DNA from 3 places in the Streptomyces siamensis genome. Region 2 is predicted to be linked to each of the others. Evidence: riboswitches for the same ligand, from Rfam matches in the RefSeq annotation. Region 2 holds a riboswitch; each other region holds the start of a gene.
What was found. Region 2 has a riboswitch for S-adenosylmethionine ahead of ABEB03_RS08070 (aminotransferase class V-fold PLP-dependent enzyme). Riboswitches for the same ligand answer to the same signal wherever they lie in the genome.
Positions count from the first base shown of each region.

Region 1 (5,180 bases), on a different contig from region 2:
GCGTTCGTCTCCTCGGGGACCGACCGGACGCCGTCGACGACCGACGGGACCAGGATCACCAGGCTGTACAGGGACAGCGGGATCATCACCGTGAGCCGGCTCAGCCCGGTGTAGTCGATGAGCACCACGAAGAAGGCCAGCGACGGGATCGCGTAGAGCACGGTGGTGACCCACAGCACCGGCGCGTAGACCCAGTTGAAGCGGACGCACAGCAGGCCGATCGGCAGTGCCAGCAGCAGGCCGACCAGTACCGGGATCAGGGCCTCCTGCATGTGCCAGGAGATCAGGCCGAGATAGCTGTGCTGGAGGTCGCTCGGTATGTCGAAGAAGCCGTTCATCGCGCGGCCTCGACCTGGGACGGGCCCGGCTCGGGGTCCGCGGCCCGCCGCCGGCGCGCCGCACGGATCGCGGCGGCGATGGTCTCCTGTCCGACGACCCCGAGCACCTGTCCCGCGCCGTCCACCGCGACCGCCTGACCGGTGGGCGACAGCACCGCCCGGTCCAGTGCGACCCGCAGCGAGTCGCGGCCCACCTCGAAGGTCTGCCCGTGCGGCTCCAGCGCCTCGACCTCACCGCCCCACGCCGTGGGGTCGGCCCAGCCCAGCGGCCTGCCGCCGGCGTCGGTCACCAGCACCTGCGCGGGCGTGTCCGCGCGCCCCGCGATCTCCTGCCAGTCGGAACCCACCGGGAAGACCGCCGTGCGGTCGAGCGTGAGCTCACGGGTGGACAGGAAGGACAGCCCGCGGATGCCCCGGTCGGCGCCGAGGAACTCCTCCACGAACGCGTCGGCGGGCGACGAGAGCAACTCGTCGGGCGAGGCGAACTGGGCGAGCCTGCCCCCGGTGCGCATCACGGCGACGCGGTCCCCGACGGTGATCGCCTCGTCCATGTCGTGCGTGACGAACACGATGGCCTTGCCGAGTTCCTCCTGGATGCGGAGCAACTCCTCCTGAAGGCCGCGCCGGACGACCGGGTCGACCGCGGAGAACGGCTCGTCCATGAGCAGGACCGGCGGGTCGGAGGCCAGCGCGCGGGCGACGCCGACGCGCTGCTGCTGACCGCCGGAGAGCTGATAGGGGTAACGGCGGGCCATGCCCGGGTCGAGGCCGACCCGCTCCATGAGTTCGGCCGCGCGGGCTCGGGCGCGCTCCTTGGACCAGCCGAGGAGCCGCGGGACCGTGGCGATGTTGTCCAGGATCGTGCGGTGCTGGAAGAGCCCGGCGTTCTGGATGACGTAACCCATGGACCGCCGCAGCGCGTTGACGGGCCGGCTGCGGATGTCCTCGCCGTTGACCCGGATCGTTCCGCTGCTGGGTTCGACCATGCGGTTGATCATGCGCAACGTGGTGGTCTTGCCGCAGCCCGAGGGTCCGACGAGAACGGTGATGGAGTGGTCCGGTATCTGGAGGGAGAGGCGGTCGACGGCCACCGTGCCGTCGGCGTACCGCTTGCTGACATCTTCGATGGCTATCAAGAGTCGGAACCCTTCGGGAACGGCTTCGCTCGTACGTGGCGCGATCGTGTGTACGAGGGTGCGTAGTCTAGTCAGTTGATGTTCGATCGCGATTGCCGCAGGTGAAGGATTCGCTGGGCGGGACGGGTTTCGTCACCCGTCGCGGCGGGTTCGCGGGGTGAGCTGACACCGGGCACCCCGGAAGGCGGGGTGCTCGCCGAGACGGCGCGCGTAGGCGTCGAGTCGGGGATGCCGGGCGAGGGTGTCGGCCGGGACGCCGGCCGCGCCGGTCTGGGTGAGCGCCGCCCACAGATCCACGTCCGCGGCGGTCAGCCGACGGCCCAGAACATATGGATACACGGCCAGTCGGCGGTCCAGCGGCGCCAGCGCCGTGGACAGGACGTCCGCCGACGCGGCCGGCGTGACGTCACGGTCCAGGAGCCGGGACAGCGCGTCGATGTCCGCGGCGAGTGCTGCCGGGCGCAGCGTGGTGACGTAGGCGGCGTCGCCCCCGCCCGCGAGGCCCGCGAGATCACGCAGGATGTCGGGGGTGTGATTGCTGACGACGCGTCCGCTCCAGCGGTCGCACAGCGTAGGGGCGGTCAGCGGGCCCTCGTAGTGGTGCCAGGTGGCCTCGTAGGCGCGGCGCAGCCCGGCGAACGCCTCGGGTGTCGCGGCGGGATCCGCCAGGACCGTGGTCGCCACCGAGTCCTGCAGGCCCAGCAGGCGCAGGGTCACGGACAGCCGCAGCGAGCGCGGACAGTCCTGCGACAGGTACAACTCGTAGCGGTGGGGCGCCGGGTAGAAACCTCCGGCGACTCCCTCTCCGATGCGGCTGCGGATGCGCGGTGCGCGGGCCGGCCCCGACGGCGCCCCGCCCCGGGGACGGAGGCCGGGCAGGGACACGGCCGGGCCCGGGTCCCCGGGGAGCGGGCAACAGGGCGCCGGGGCACCGGGGTTGGAGGTGCTCGCGTCGGCCGCGGCGCCGCCGCATGTACTGGAGATCCCTGAATCCGAAGCGCGCGACGATGTCTTGGGCATGACTCTCCCTGGGAACGACGAGGTCCCGGCCCCGCCCGTGGGCGGCGGCCGTGGAGGAACGGAGTGACTGCGCTTGCGTACCGGCTCGACGCGGCCGGTCTAGTAGGCGCTGGAGACCCGCTGCAGATCGATGTGCAGACGTCTCGTCAGATCGTTCCTGGGCATTCCCACCGGTCCCGCTCCAGGGTCCGCGCTCCTGCGCGACCACGCTTGCCCCACCACGCCGGCGGGACCCGGTCGTCACCCGGGGCACCCCGTCGCGGTGGAAGGGTTGCCTGTCAGCGGGCCGGGGCCGATCACCGCGTCGCACGGAAGAACCGAGTGACGAGGCGCTGACAATCGTGACCGTCCCCGTCAGTCTCGGCGGGCTCCCCGGAGCCGTCAAGAAGGCGTGGACCGGGTCTCACCAGGTGGTCATCCTGGCCGCCCGGCGTTGACATCGGTTTCCGGAAGTGCCTAACTTACGCCGCAGATCGGTCATGAGTGTCAGCGACAAGCCCTGGCTCGCTGTCCGGCAACCCTCCTGTCGCGGTGGGGTGCCCCAGGTGAGGACCGGACCGGAAGACCTTCGGTAAGCGCGAGCGCCCACGGGCGGGAACAGCGATGGAGACGGCGATGCACACAGCTTCGAGGAAGGCCGCACGGCGGCCCCGCGGCTGCGTCCTGCTGTGCGCCGACCGCTGCGTCGACCTGCTCCGTGTCAACAGCGCACTGTGTAGCGCCCCGGGCTGTGCCCGCTGTCAAGGCTGACGGCGTTCTGAATCCCTGACGCGCACCGCTGAGCGGTGTGCCCTCTGTCCGCCCAGCCCCCGGTACCGGCGTCCTCCCGCAGTCCGTCGTCCGCGGCCGTCCCACGGCGCCGCGCCGACGTCGCGCCCGCACGCCCGCCCCGGGGTGTCCCTCTTTGCTGGAGCACCCATGAGTGAACCCCCCGGCGCCGCCGTGTCTCTCGCCGAGGCACCGCCCGCCCACCCCCCGGCGAAACCGCTCACGGCCCAGCGGGTCCTGCCGCTGCGCAGGCCGGGCCGCTGGATCGGCACGGCCGTCGTCCTGGTCCTGCTCGCCCAGATCGTCCACGGCCTGGCCACCAACCCCTTCTACCAGTGGGACCGCTTCCGCTACTGGTTCCTGCGCCCCACGATCCTCGACGGCCTCGTCATCACCCTCGAAGTGGCCGCGCTCAGCGCCGTGCTGGGACTGCTCGGCGGGGTCCTGCTCGCCCTGGCCAGGCTCTCCGGCAGCCCGGTGCTGCGCGCGGTGAGCTGGCTGTACACGTGGCTGTTCCGCTCCGTGCCGCTGATCGTCGTGCTGATCTTCCTCTACAACTTCAGTGCCTTGTACAAGACGTTGAGCCTCGGCGTCCCGTTCGGCCCTGCCTTCGTCAGCTTCGACGAGTCGCGGCTCGCCACCGACATGGCGGTCGCCGTCATCGGACTCAGCCTCAACGAGGCCGCGTACGCCTCCGAGGTCGTCCGCGGCGGCATCCTCTCCGTCGACCAGGGCCAGCACGAGGCGTCCGCCGCGCTCGGCCTGCCGAAGGGCTACCAGTTCACCCGCATCGTGTTCCCGCAGGCCCTGCGGTCCATCACCCCGAACTACGTCAACCAGCTGATCGGCCTGATCAAGGGCACGTCCCTGGTCTTCTACGTCTCGCTGCTCGACCTGTTCGGCTCCGTGCAGACGATGGGCAGCACCTACCCCGGCGACATCGTGCCGCTGCTGCTGGTCGCCACGGTCTGGTACCTGATCCTGACGAGCGCCGTGTCCGTCGTCCAGTTCTACGTCGAGCGGTACTTCGCCCGGGGCGCGACGCGCACCCTGCCGCCGACCCCCCTGCAGAAGGCGCGCGCCGGCCTCGGGGACCTGCGGGCCCGGCTGCGCAAGGAGGCCGCCGTATGACCACCGCATCGACCCTCGAAGCGAGCCCCGCCGCCCTGGAGGTGCACGACGTGCACAAGTGGTACGGCACCCAACGGGTCCTCGACGGCATCGACCTGACGGTCCGTCCGGGCGAGGTCACGGTGATCCTCGGCCCGTCCGGCTCCGGCAAGTCGACGCTGCTGCGGGTGATCAACCACCTGGAGAAGCCCGAGGTCGGACACGTCAGCGTGAACGGCGAGCTCATCGGCGTACGCCGGCACGGCCGACGGCTGAAGGAGCTCGGCGAGCGGGCGATCCTGGCCCAGCGCAGCCGGATCGGCTTCGTCTTCCAGAACTTCAACCTGTTCCCCCATCTGACCGTCCTCGACAACGTGGCCGCCGCGCCCGTCGCCACCGGGAAGCTGAGCCGGCCCGCGGCCCAGGAACTCGCACGCGAACTCCTCGGCCGGGTGGGCCTCGGCGACAAGGCGGGCGCCTACCCGCGCCAGCTGTCCGGCGGCCAGCAGCAGCGCGTGGCGATCGCCCGCGCCCTCGCGCTGCGCCCGGGGATCATCCTGTTCGACGAACCGACCTCGGCACTCGACCCCGAACTCGTCGGCGAGGTCCTGGCCGTCATCAAGGACCTGGCGACCAGCGGCACCACCCTCGTGATCGTCACCCACGAGATCGGCTTCGCCCGCGAGGTCGCCGACCGGGTCGTCTTCGTCGACGGCGGCCGCATCGTCGAACAGGGGCCGCCCGGCCAGGTGCTGGACGCGCCGCGCCACGAGCGGACCCGGGACTTCCTCAGCAAGGTGCTCTGACC
Region 1 covers NZ_BAABKB010000010.1:36,628-41,807, reverse strand. The annotation lists gene ABEB03_RS16770 (ABC transporter permease) at 1-338, opposite strand, end outside; gene ABEB03_RS16765 (ABC transporter ATP-binding protein) at 335-1,474, opposite strand; gene ABEB03_RS16760 (glutathione S-transferase family protein) at 1,607-2,359, opposite strand; gene ABEB03_RS45350 (putative leader peptide) at 2,594-2,659, opposite strand; SAM riboswitch class IV at 2,696-2,841, opposite strand; SAM riboswitch class IV at 2,970-3,078, shown strand; gene ABEB03_RS16755 (amino acid ABC transporter permease) at 3,413-4,393, shown strand; gene ABEB03_RS16750 (amino acid ABC transporter ATP-binding protein) at 4,390-5,178, shown strand.
Region 1: another riboswitch for S-adenosylmethionine. It lies ahead of ABEB03_RS16755 (amino acid ABC transporter permease); the one in region 2 lies ahead of ABEB03_RS08070 (aminotransferase class V-fold PLP-dependent enzyme).

Region 2 (5,180 bases):
GCGGCCGGGGGCGGCGCGCCCGAGTCGAGGGCACCGGCGATCTCCGGCTGCGCCTCTCTCAGCTTCTCGGCGATGCGCTGTCTGAACAGCGTGTCCGTCTCCAGGGCCGCCGCCATGGCGTTCCCGGCGAACTTGGCCCGCCGATTGGGGGCGAACCGCGCATACTGCCGCAACTGGGCGGGCAGTTCACCGACGGTCAGCCCGCCGAAGCCGTCGGAGACGATCTGCACGACGCGGCGGCGCACGCCGTCGGGCAGCGGGCGGTCGAGCACCTCAGCGGCGCCGTCGTCCGGCTCCCCGCCTGTGGTCTCCACCATCCGTCACCCCAATGTCTGTGGGGCCCGCTCCCTCAGGAGCCGGCGCCCGGCCTGTCCACCAGTTCCACCTGGTCCACCGCGTTGCACCAGCGGCACCGGACCGACTCGATGGTCTCACTGACCACCTCGCGCTCCTCGACCTTCGGCTCACCGGCCAGGTCGAGGTGCACATACTCGACGACCTTCGACGAGCGGGTCACGTCGAAACGCGTGAGGTTGCCGCAGAGAGTGCAGCGCCAGCGCGTCTTGGCGTCCGGCAGGGGAACCGTCATGAGGCAGTCCGCTTCCTTCTAGTGTCCGTCCAGCGCCAGTCTCCCGGTGCATGTGGCTCGTAACCCTACGGCCTGGCGGCTCCCCGACGCTCCGCCGTCCACCGCGGCGAGGCGGTCTGTGTTCATCCGTCCCGTTACGCCATGCTCTGCACCATGATCAGCAAATGGAGTACGACGGTCGGCAGAGCAGTTCGGGGTCAGTCGGCGCCGGTGACGTACGGGCTGATCGCCCTGTGCTGTCTGATCTTCGTGATCGGCCCGGCGTCGGGCCTCAACCCGGTCTACGGCACCGGGGACGCGCTGGCCGCCGCGCAGCGGGCCTACTTCCGGCGTTGGGGCGTGGTCCCCGGCGATCTGTTCGACGGTGCCGCGCGCGAGGCGTTGACCCCCGCCACGGCCCTTTTCATCCACGGCAGTTGGCTCCATCTCCTGGGCAACATGCTCTTCTTCTTCGTCTTCGGGCTGATGGCCGAGGAACGCATGGGGCATGTGCAGTTCGCCCTCTTCTACGTGGGCTGCGGCTATCTCGCGCTCCTCGGCTACGCCGCGGCCAACGCGGAGTCGCAGCAGTCCCTGGTCGGCGCCTCCGGGGCGATCTCCGCGGTGCTCGGCGCGTTCCTGTACCTGTTCCCCACGGCCCGGGTGACCAGTCTCCTGCCGTTCCTCTTCTTCCTGCCGCTGCGTTTCCCGGCCTGGGTGGTACTGCCCTTCTGGGTGATCCTCCAGTGGCTGGCGGCGAGCCAGGACGACGGCGGCCCCGGGGTCGCCTATCTGGCCCATCTGGTGGGCTTCACACTGGGCTTCGGCTACGTGTGGCTGCGGTTCGGCCGGACGGCCGCCGGGCCCGCCGAGGGGACCCCGCCCCCGGCGGCGGCCCGGCCGCACGGCGGACCCCCGGCGCGGCGACCGGGCAGGTTGGACCGCGAGTAGGGTGAGAGCCTCAGCAGCGGCCCCCGAGGGAGAGAACCAGCCGTGATCACCGCGATCGTCCTCATCAAGACCAGCGTGGACCGGATCCCCGAGATCGCCGAGTCGATCGCCGCGCTGGATTCCGTCAGCGAGGTCTTCTCCGTCACGGGTACGTACGACCTGATCGCGATGGTCCGGGTGCAGGCCCACGACGACCTGGCGGACGTCATCCCCGGCAAGATCAGCAAGATCCCGGGCGTCGAGGCCACGGACACGCACGTCGCGTTCCGCACCTACTCGCAGCACGACCTGGAGGCGGCGTTCGCGATCGGGCTCGACTCCTGATCGTGTGACCTCGGTGCGAAGGGCCGCCCGGTCGCCGGGCGGCCTTTTGACGAGAACCCCGCTCAGACCGCGGGCACGCAGCGGCCGTCCTCCGTGCGGTACCGCCACTTCGCGCCGTCCCGCACGAGCTCCTTCACCGCGGTGACGAAGCGCTCGACGTGCTCGTCGGGGGTACCCGCGCCGAAGCTGACGCGGATCGCGTTGAGGGACTTCTCGCCGGGCGCGGCCTCCGGGGCCCCGCACTCCCCCTGGGTCTGCGGGTCGCTGCCGAGCAGGGTCCTGACCAGCGGGTGGGCGCAGAAGAGGCCGTCACGGACACCGATGCCGTACTCGGCGGAGAGCGCCGCGGCGAAGTGCGAGCTGTTCCAGCCCTCGACGACGAAGGAGATCACACCGACGCGCGCGGCGTCGTCGCCGAAGAGCGAGAGCACCCGTACCTCGGGTACGCCGGCGAGACCGGCGCGGACCGTGTCGATCAGGTGCCGCTCGCGGGCGACCAGCGTGTCGAAGCCGGCCTCGGTGAGTGCCTTGCAGGCGGACGCGATCGCGTAGGCGCCGATGACGTTCGGCGAACCGGCCTCGTGCCGCGCGGCGGTGTCGTGCCACTCCACGTCCACACCGCCGTCCTCGCGCCGCGACACCTTGCGGCTCGCGCCGCCGCCCGCCAGGTACGGGTCGGCCTCCCGAAGCCAGTCGGCGCGGCCCGCGAGGACGCCGGCGCCGAAGGGCGCGTACAGCTTGTGCCCGGAGAAGACGACCCAGTCGACATCGAGGTCCCGCACCGACACCGGGTGGTGCGGGGCCAGCTGCGCGGCGTCCAGCACGATGCGCGCGCCGTGGGCGTGCGCGGCGGCGGCCAGTTCGCGCACCGGCCAGAGCTCGCCGGTGACGTTCGAGGCGCCGGTGACGCAGACCAGGGCCGGGCCATAGGGGCCTCCCCTGCTCGAGCGCAGCCGAGAGCTTGGGGAAGGGTCGCGGTCGGCGAGCGCCCGCTCCAGCGTCGCGACCGCCTGCTCGGGGGTGCGCGGGGCGTTCAGGTACGTGACGCGCGCGTCCCGCCAGGGCAGCAGCGAGGCGTGGTGCTCGGTCTCGAAGACGAAGACCTGGCAGTCGGCCGGAAGGGTGGCGGCGAGCAGGTTGAGCGAGTCGGTGGTGGAGCGGGTGAAGACGAGCTGGTCGTCGGAGCGGCAGTCGAGGAATTCGGCGACCGTCCGGCGGGCGTTCTCGAACAGGTCGGTGGACAGCTGCGAGAGGTAGCCGGCCCCGCGGTGCACGCTGCCGTAGTACGGGGCGTACGCGGCGACGTCGTCCCACACCCGCTGGAGGGCGGGGGCGCTGGCGGCGTAGTCGAGCGCGGCGTAGGTGACCTCGCCGCCCGTCACGAGGGGGACGGTGACATCTCGCCCGAGAACGGCCAGAGGGGCACAAACGGACTGGTCGGCGGCAACGGTGGTGACAGACATGGCGAGCTCCTGTGAGAGGCAGGCGGAATCACCGCGCGGCCGGTACACGGAGGTACGGCTCGACGCGGGAAAAGGTGAAAGGGGTACGCGGAGGCGGGGCTCGACGCCCTATCGCATTCGCTTGCTCACAGAAGGCTCCCTCGAACGACCAGGACCCCTGGTGACACGAGGGGTCCGCGCTTGCCGTAGACCTCGCTGCCTACGGCCTGGTCTTCACCCGGGGCACCCCGCCACGGACGGAGGGTTGCCGGACAGCCGGCCGGGGCCTGATGGCTGTCGCTCATGACCTGGTACAGCATCTTGCCAGAAGATCTTCGACGTGCAAGGCGCAGTCCAGGATCCGGACTGCGCCCTGTGTCACATCGGGTACGGACGGCGGCGGTCAGGCGTTGCTGACCCGCACCCACCGGTCGAGGGCCCGCTTCGCGGCCCCCGAGTCGATCGACTCGGCCGCCTGCGCCATGGCGGCACGGATCTGCTCCGTCAGCGGCGCGTCGCCCGGCGAGAGCGCCACCAGCGCCGCCGCCGAGTTCAGCAGGACCGCGTCCCGCACGGGACCGCGCTCGCCGTTCAGCAGCCGTCGCGCGACGTCCGCGTTGTACGAGGCGTCGGCGCCGCGCAGGGCCTCCACCGGGACGAGCTCGATCCCGACGTCGCGCGGGTCGAAGCGCTCCTCGGTCACCTTGCCGTCGCGCACGACCCAGACGCGCGACGTCGACGTCGTGGTCAGCTCGTCGAGTCCGTCGTCGCCGCGGAAGACCAGTGAGGAGTTGCCCCGCTCGGCGAAGACACCGGCCACGATGGGCGCCATGCGCGGGTCCGCCACACCGACGGCCTGGGCCTTCACCCGTGCCGGGTTGGTCAGCGGGCCGAGGATGTTGAACGTCGTCCGGATCCCCAGCTGGCCGCGCGCGGCGGCCACGTGACGCAGCGCCGGATGGAACTTCACGGCGAAGCAGAGGGTGATCCCGGCCTCCTCGGCCACCTCGGCGACCCGCTTCGGCGTCAGTTCCAGATTGACGCCGAGCTTCTCCAGGACGTCCGAGGCGCCCGAGGCCGACGACGCGGCCCGGTTGCCGTGCTTGACGACCTTGGCCCCGGTCCCGGCGACCACGATCGCGGACATCGTGGAGATGTTCACCGTCTTCGCGCCGTCGCCGCCCGTCCCGACGATGTCCACCGCCGGGCCCGGCACCTCGATCACGTTGGCGTGCTCGTACATCGTCCGGACGAGTCCGGAGATCTCCTCGACCGTCTCGCCCTTGGCACGCAGCGCCACCGCGAAGCCCGCGATCTGCGCGTCCGTCGCCTCGCCGCGCATGATGCGGTCCATCGCCCACGCCGTGTCGTCGGCGCTCTGGTCGCGGCCGTCGAGCAGGCCGTTCAGTACCTCGGGCCAGGAACGGCCCGCCGCGATGTCGCCTCCAGCGGGGGTCACAGCACTCATATGCCGCTCCTGGGTTCGTAGACACGTACAAAAGGCGGGTACGCACGCACGTACCGGCAGGCTCCACCCTATCCAGCCCGGAGGACGGCAAAGAGCCCCGTCCATGCAATGGACGGGGCTCCAGCCGTGGCGATCAGCAGGGTCGGTAGGTGATCAGTGGTGGCCGTGGCCGCTCGTGATCTCCTTGTACTCCTCGACCGTGGGCTTGGGGATCTGGTTGTCCTCCCCGTAGTAGCCCTTGCTCAGCTTGGCGCGCAGCCGTTCCGGGCCGCTGACCTTGCGCTCGACACCGTTCTCGTCGACCGTCGGGCCGATCTCGGCCGGCTTGTACTGCTCGTGCGCGGTGAGCGTGTGCAGCGCGTCCTGGCTGAGCGGCTCGTGGACCTCGATGAACTCACCGTGCGGCAGGCGCTTGATGATGCCCGAC
Region 2 covers NZ_BAABKB010000002.1:1,205,371-1,210,550, reverse strand. The annotation lists gene ABEB03_RS08090 (NYN domain-containing protein) at 1-317, opposite strand, end outside; gene ABEB03_RS08085 (hypothetical protein) at 350-589, opposite strand; gene ABEB03_RS08080 (rhomboid family intramembrane serine protease) at 743-1,519, shown strand; gene ABEB03_RS08075 (Lrp/AsnC family transcriptional regulator) at 1,562-1,843, shown strand; gene ABEB03_RS08070 (aminotransferase class V-fold PLP-dependent enzyme) at 1,906-3,306, opposite strand; SAM riboswitch class IV at 3,478-3,594, opposite strand; gene trpD (anthranilate phosphoribosyltransferase) at 3,689-4,753, opposite strand; gene qcrB (cytochrome bc1 complex cytochrome b subunit) at 4,907-5,180, opposite strand, start outside.

Region 3 (5,180 bases), on a different contig from region 2:
AATCAGTCGGCGCGTGCTTCAGCCGGCAGCCAAACGGACCATGTCCGCCTGCGGCCCCTTCTGACCCTGCGAGATCTCGAACTCGACCCGCTGGCCCTCTTCAAGGGTGCGGTAGCCGTCCATCTGAATCGCGCTGTAGTGGACGAATACATCCGCACCACCGTCGACCGCGATGAAGCCGTACCCCTTCTCCGCGTTGAACCACTTGACGGTGCCCTGAGCCATGCCTAACTCCCCTATTACTGGCCCTTGCACAGATCCACACTTCGCGGATCCGGGTCAGACCTCACCCCCCAACGGTTGGGGGTGTGCGCCGGAACGCGTCGACCGCGGCTGAATGTATCTGCCCAACTGCCGTCTGCAACAGGTCAATCGGACGAGAATTCTGGGCACGGCCGATCGGGAATATGCGGAGAATGTGCGAAGATTCAGGGCAAGTCGGGCCCCGTAAATGCCATAAACGGCTCAAAAAGGCGGGGCACTTTGGCTACTTCTTGTCGGGTGCCGCACAGGTACTCATATGCGTCCGGCATGAAATGCCAAGCGGGTTCCCCAACTGTACCGTGCTCAACCATGCAGAATTGCCCCCTCCGTTTCTCTCACGGAGGGGGCAATTCGATGAACTCTCGGTGATGGGCATTACCCTCGGTAACGATCTCACTCTCGGTGACGTCCGTCCGCGGGCCTCGCGCCCAGGCCGGCATGTCACCGCTCGGGGGTCAGCCTCCGGCGACGGCCGGGATGATCGACACGCCCGCACCGTCAGGCGTCGCCGTCTCGAGACCCTGCTCGAACCGCACGTCGTCGTCGTTGACATAGACGTTGACGAAGCGGCGCAGCTTGCCCTGGTCGTCCAGGACGCGCGCGGAGATGCCCGTGTGGTTCTTCTCCAGGTCGGCGATGACCTCGGCGAGGGTCGCGCCCTCGGCGCTCACCTCGGCCAGGCCGCCGGTGTAGGTGCGCAGGATGGTGGGGATGCGGACGTTGACGCTCATGATGCGAGGCCAGCCTCTCGGAAGGAGTCCAGGTTCGGGCGGATGGTCGCGGTCAGGCCGGTGTCCGAGGCCACCGCGTCCAGGGTCTTGAGGCCGTCGCCGGTGTTCAGCACGACCGTGGTCAGGGCCGGGTCGAGCAGACCGTTCTCGATCAGCTTGCGGGTGACGCCGACGGTCACACCACCGGCCGTCTCCGCGAAGATGCCCTCGGTGCGCGCCAGCAGCTTGATCGCGTCGACGATCTGCTCGTCGTTCACGTCCTCCACCGCACCGCCGGTGCGCCGCGCGATGTCGAGCACGTACGGACCGTCGGCCGGGTTGCCGATGGCCAGCGACTTGGCGATGGTGTCCGGCTTCTGCGGGCGGACGACGTCCTGCCCGGCCTTGTAGGCGACGGAGACCGGCGAGCAGCCCTCGGCCTGGGCGCCGAAGATCTTGTACGGCTTGTCCTCGACGAGGCCGAGCTTGATCAGCTCCTGGAGACCCTTGTCGATCTTCGTGAGCTGGGAGCCGGAGGCGATCGGGACGACCAGCTGGTCCGGGAGCTTCCAGCCGAGCTGCTCGCAGATCTCGTAGGCGAGGGTCTTGGAGCCCTCCGCGTAGTACGGGCGCAGGTTGACGTTGACGAAGCCCCAGCCCTCGCCGGCCGGGTCGCCGATCAGCTCGGAGCAGAAGCGGTTCACGTCGTCGTAGTTGCCCTGGATGCCGACGAGTTCGCCGCCGTAGACCGCGGCCATGACGACCTTGCCCTGCTCCAGGTCGTGCGGGATGAACACGCAGGAGCGGAAGCCGGCGCGGGCCGCGGCGGCGCCGACGGCGCCGGCGAGGTTGCCGGTGGAGGAGCAGGACAGGGTGGTGAAGCCGAAGGCGCGGGCGGCCTCCAGGGCCTGCGCGACGACGCGGTCCTTGAAGGAGTGCGTCGGGTTGCCGGAGTCGTCCTTCACGTACAGGCCGCCGGTCACGCCCAGTTCGCGGGCGAGGTTGTCGGCCTTGACGAGCTTGGTCCAGCCGGGGTTGATGTTCGGCTTCTCGGCGACGTCCGCGGGGACGGGCAGCAGGGGCGCGTAGCGCCAGATGTTCGCGGGGCCCGCTTCGATGCGCTTGCGGAGTTCCTCGGTGTCGTAGGCCGAGTAGTCGTACGCGATCTCCAGCGGGCCGAAACACTCCTCGCAGGCGAAGACCGGGCCGAGGGGCACGCGGTGGCCGCACTCCCGGCACGAGAGGGCGGCGGCGGGACCGAGGTCGACGGAGTTCGTGGTGGTTGCAACTGTCTGCGCAGCCATGGAGGCGAGGCCCTTTCTCCTCATCTTCCTCACGACGCATCTCGCCGTGAGACGGATTTGGCACCTTCCCAAGCCGGGAGCCTCGCGGTGCGATCGAGACGTCGATCGGTACGAGACCGGCTGGAGGGTTGCCGGGGCTTCATCGGGCCGTATCCCTCTGCCCCTCTGGATGAGCGGTATTTGATTGTTTGACTATTGAACTGCTTACGCGCCGACGATCCAGGACATGCGATGGTCACCCGCGTTGTTCAAGACTGTAACCGACGGCCAGGACAGTTGAACCTGTCGTCCGAACCGCGAGACGGCCCTAGCCGATCAGCCGCTGCCACGGCGGGCATGCCGATGAGAGCATGTGATCAAACAGTGAGGAGCCGCAGACTGTGCTGGAAGAAGTTGAGCGCTGGCTGGGCACACGCTCCTGGTCCGTGTCCGATCGCCCGCTCCACAAGCTCATGGCCGCGAAACGCGCCACCGGTTCGACGGTCAGCGTGGTCCTGCCCGCCCTCGACGAGGAGGAGACGGTCGGCGACATCGTCGCGATCATCCGCCACGACCTGATGGAACAGGTCCCCCTCGTCGACGAGATCGTCGTCGTCGACTCCGGCTCCACGGACCGCACGTCCGAGGTCGCCGCCGCCGCGGGCGCGCGGGTCGTGCACCGCGACGACATCCTGCCGCGCATCCCGGCCGTGCCCGGCAAGGGCGAGGTGCTGTGGCGGTCGCTGCTCGTGACGAGCGGGGACGTCATCTGCTTCATCGACGCCGATCTGAAGGAGTTCTCCTCGGACTTCGTCACCGGGATCGTCGGCCCGCTGCTCACCGAACCGGGTGTGGACCTCGTCAAGGCCATGTACGACCGGCCGCTGACCGTGTCCGACGGTTCCGCGTCCGGAGCGACGGCGGCGGCCGGCCAGGGCGGCCGTGTCACCGAGCTCATGGCCCGTCCCCTGCTCAACATGCACTGGCCGCAACTCGCGGGCTTCGTCCAGCCGCTGGGCGGCGAGTACGCGGCCCGCCGCTCCCTGCTCGAACAGCTGCCGTTCCCCGTCGGGTACGGCGTCGAACTGGGCATGCTCGTCGACGCGCTGCACCTGGTGGGCCTCGACGCCCTCGCCCAGGTCGACGTCGGCGTCCGCAAGCACCGTCACCAGGACGGCCAGGCGCTCGGCCGGATGGCCGCCGCCATCTACCGCACCGCACAGCTCCGGCTGGCCCGCGGGCACCTCGTCCGCCCGGCCCTCACCCAGTTCGAGCGGGGCGAGGACGGCTTCGAGCCGCGCACCTACTCCGTCGACACGGAGGAGCGGCCACCGATGGCGGACATCGCCGAATACCAGTCACGCAAAGTGGCATAGCCCCGGTCTGCGAAAACACGGAGTGACCGACTCCGCCGGTCGTATACGGCCTGTTCGTACCGTCGTCCGTACGTTTGAGCGTTTCCGGGCCGGGCTAGGTTGAGGCGTATGGCTTCCACGGCTTCTGCGCAGGGCGCTGCCCACCGCATTCTCGTCGCGTCCAACCGCGGCCCGGTCTCGTACGAGGTGCGCGAGGACGGTTCGCTGCACGCCAGGCGGGGAGGCGGCGGGCTGGTCTCCGGCCTCTCCGCGATCGGTCCGGACGCGGGCGCCCTGTGGGTGTGCTCGGCGCTCGGCGACGGCGACCGCGAGGCGGTGCGCCGCGGGGTCGCCGAGGAGGGCGTACGCATGCTCGACATCGACGCCGAGGTGCACGCCGACGCCTACAACGGCATCGCGAACTCGGTCCTCTGGTTCGTGCACCACATGCTCTACCAGACGCCCCTGGAGCCGGTCTTCGACGCGGAGTTCCGGCGCCGGTGGGCCGCCTACGAGACGTACAACCGCGCGTTCGCCGAGGCGCTGGCCGACACCGCGGCCGAGGGTGCCGTGGTGATCGTGCAGGACTACCACCTGTGTCTGGTGCCCGGCATGCTGCGCGAGCTGCGCCCGGACCTCAGGATCGGCCACTTCTCGCACACGCCCTGGGCCCCGCCCGAGTACTTCCGGATGCTGCCGGACGACATCCGCGCCCAGCTGGTGTGGGGCATGCTCGGCGCCGACCGGCTCGGCTTCCTCACCTGGCGCTGGGCACACGCCTTCATGATCTGCGCCGGACAGACCGACGGTGAGCGGATCTTCCCCAGCTGGCCGAGCGGCGACCCGCGCAGGGCCGTCGATCACACCCCGACCGGCGGCCCCCCGCTGAGGTCCACCGAGATCGGTGTGCACGGCCTCGGCGCGGACGCGGACTTCCTGCGCCGGCGCGCGCACGAGCCCGACGTCGACGAGCGGATGGCCGCGCTGCGCGAGCAGATCGGTGAGGGCCGCAGGACCATCGTGCGGGTCGACCGGACCGAACTGTCGAAGAACATCGTGCGCGGACTGCTGGCGTACCGGCAGCTGCTCGACGACCACCCCGAATGGCACGAGCGCGTCGTGCACGTCGCCTTCGCGTACCCCTCGCGCCAGGACCTGGCCGTCTACCGCGACTACACCGCGGAGGTGCAGCGGCTCGCCGAGGAGATCAACTCCCGGTACGGGACGCCCGGATGGACCCCGGTCGTGCTGCACGTCAAGGACGACTTCGCCCGGTCGCTGGCCGCCTACCGGCTCGCCGACGTGGCCCTCGTCAACCCGATCCGCGACGGCATGAACCTCGTCGCCAAGGAGGTCCCCGTCGTCTCCGACGAGGGCTGCGCGCTGGTGTTGTCCCGGGAGGCCGGCGCCTTCGAGGAGCTGCACGAGGACGCGATCGAGATCAATCCGTTCGACGTGACCGGCACCGCGCGGGCGCTGCACGAGGCACTGACCATGCCGGCCCACGAGCGGGCGGAGCGCACCAAGCGGCTGGCCGCCGCGGCGACCGCGCTGCCGCCCTCCCGGTG
Region 3 covers NZ_BAABKB010000005.1:249,195-254,374, forward strand. The annotation lists gene ABEB03_RS12880 (cold-shock protein) at 19-225, opposite strand; gene ABEB03_RS12885 (MoaD/ThiS family protein) at 720-995, opposite strand; gene thrC (threonine synthase) at 992-2,278, opposite strand; SAM riboswitch class I at 2,296-2,454, opposite strand; gene ABEB03_RS12895 (glucosyl-3-phosphoglycerate synthase) at 2,659-3,633, shown strand; gene ABEB03_RS12900 (alpha,alpha-trehalose-phosphate synthase (UDP-forming)) at 3,742-5,180, shown strand, end outside.
Region 3: another riboswitch for S-adenosylmethionine. It lies ahead of thrC (threonine synthase); the one in region 2 lies ahead of ABEB03_RS08070 (aminotransferase class V-fold PLP-dependent enzyme).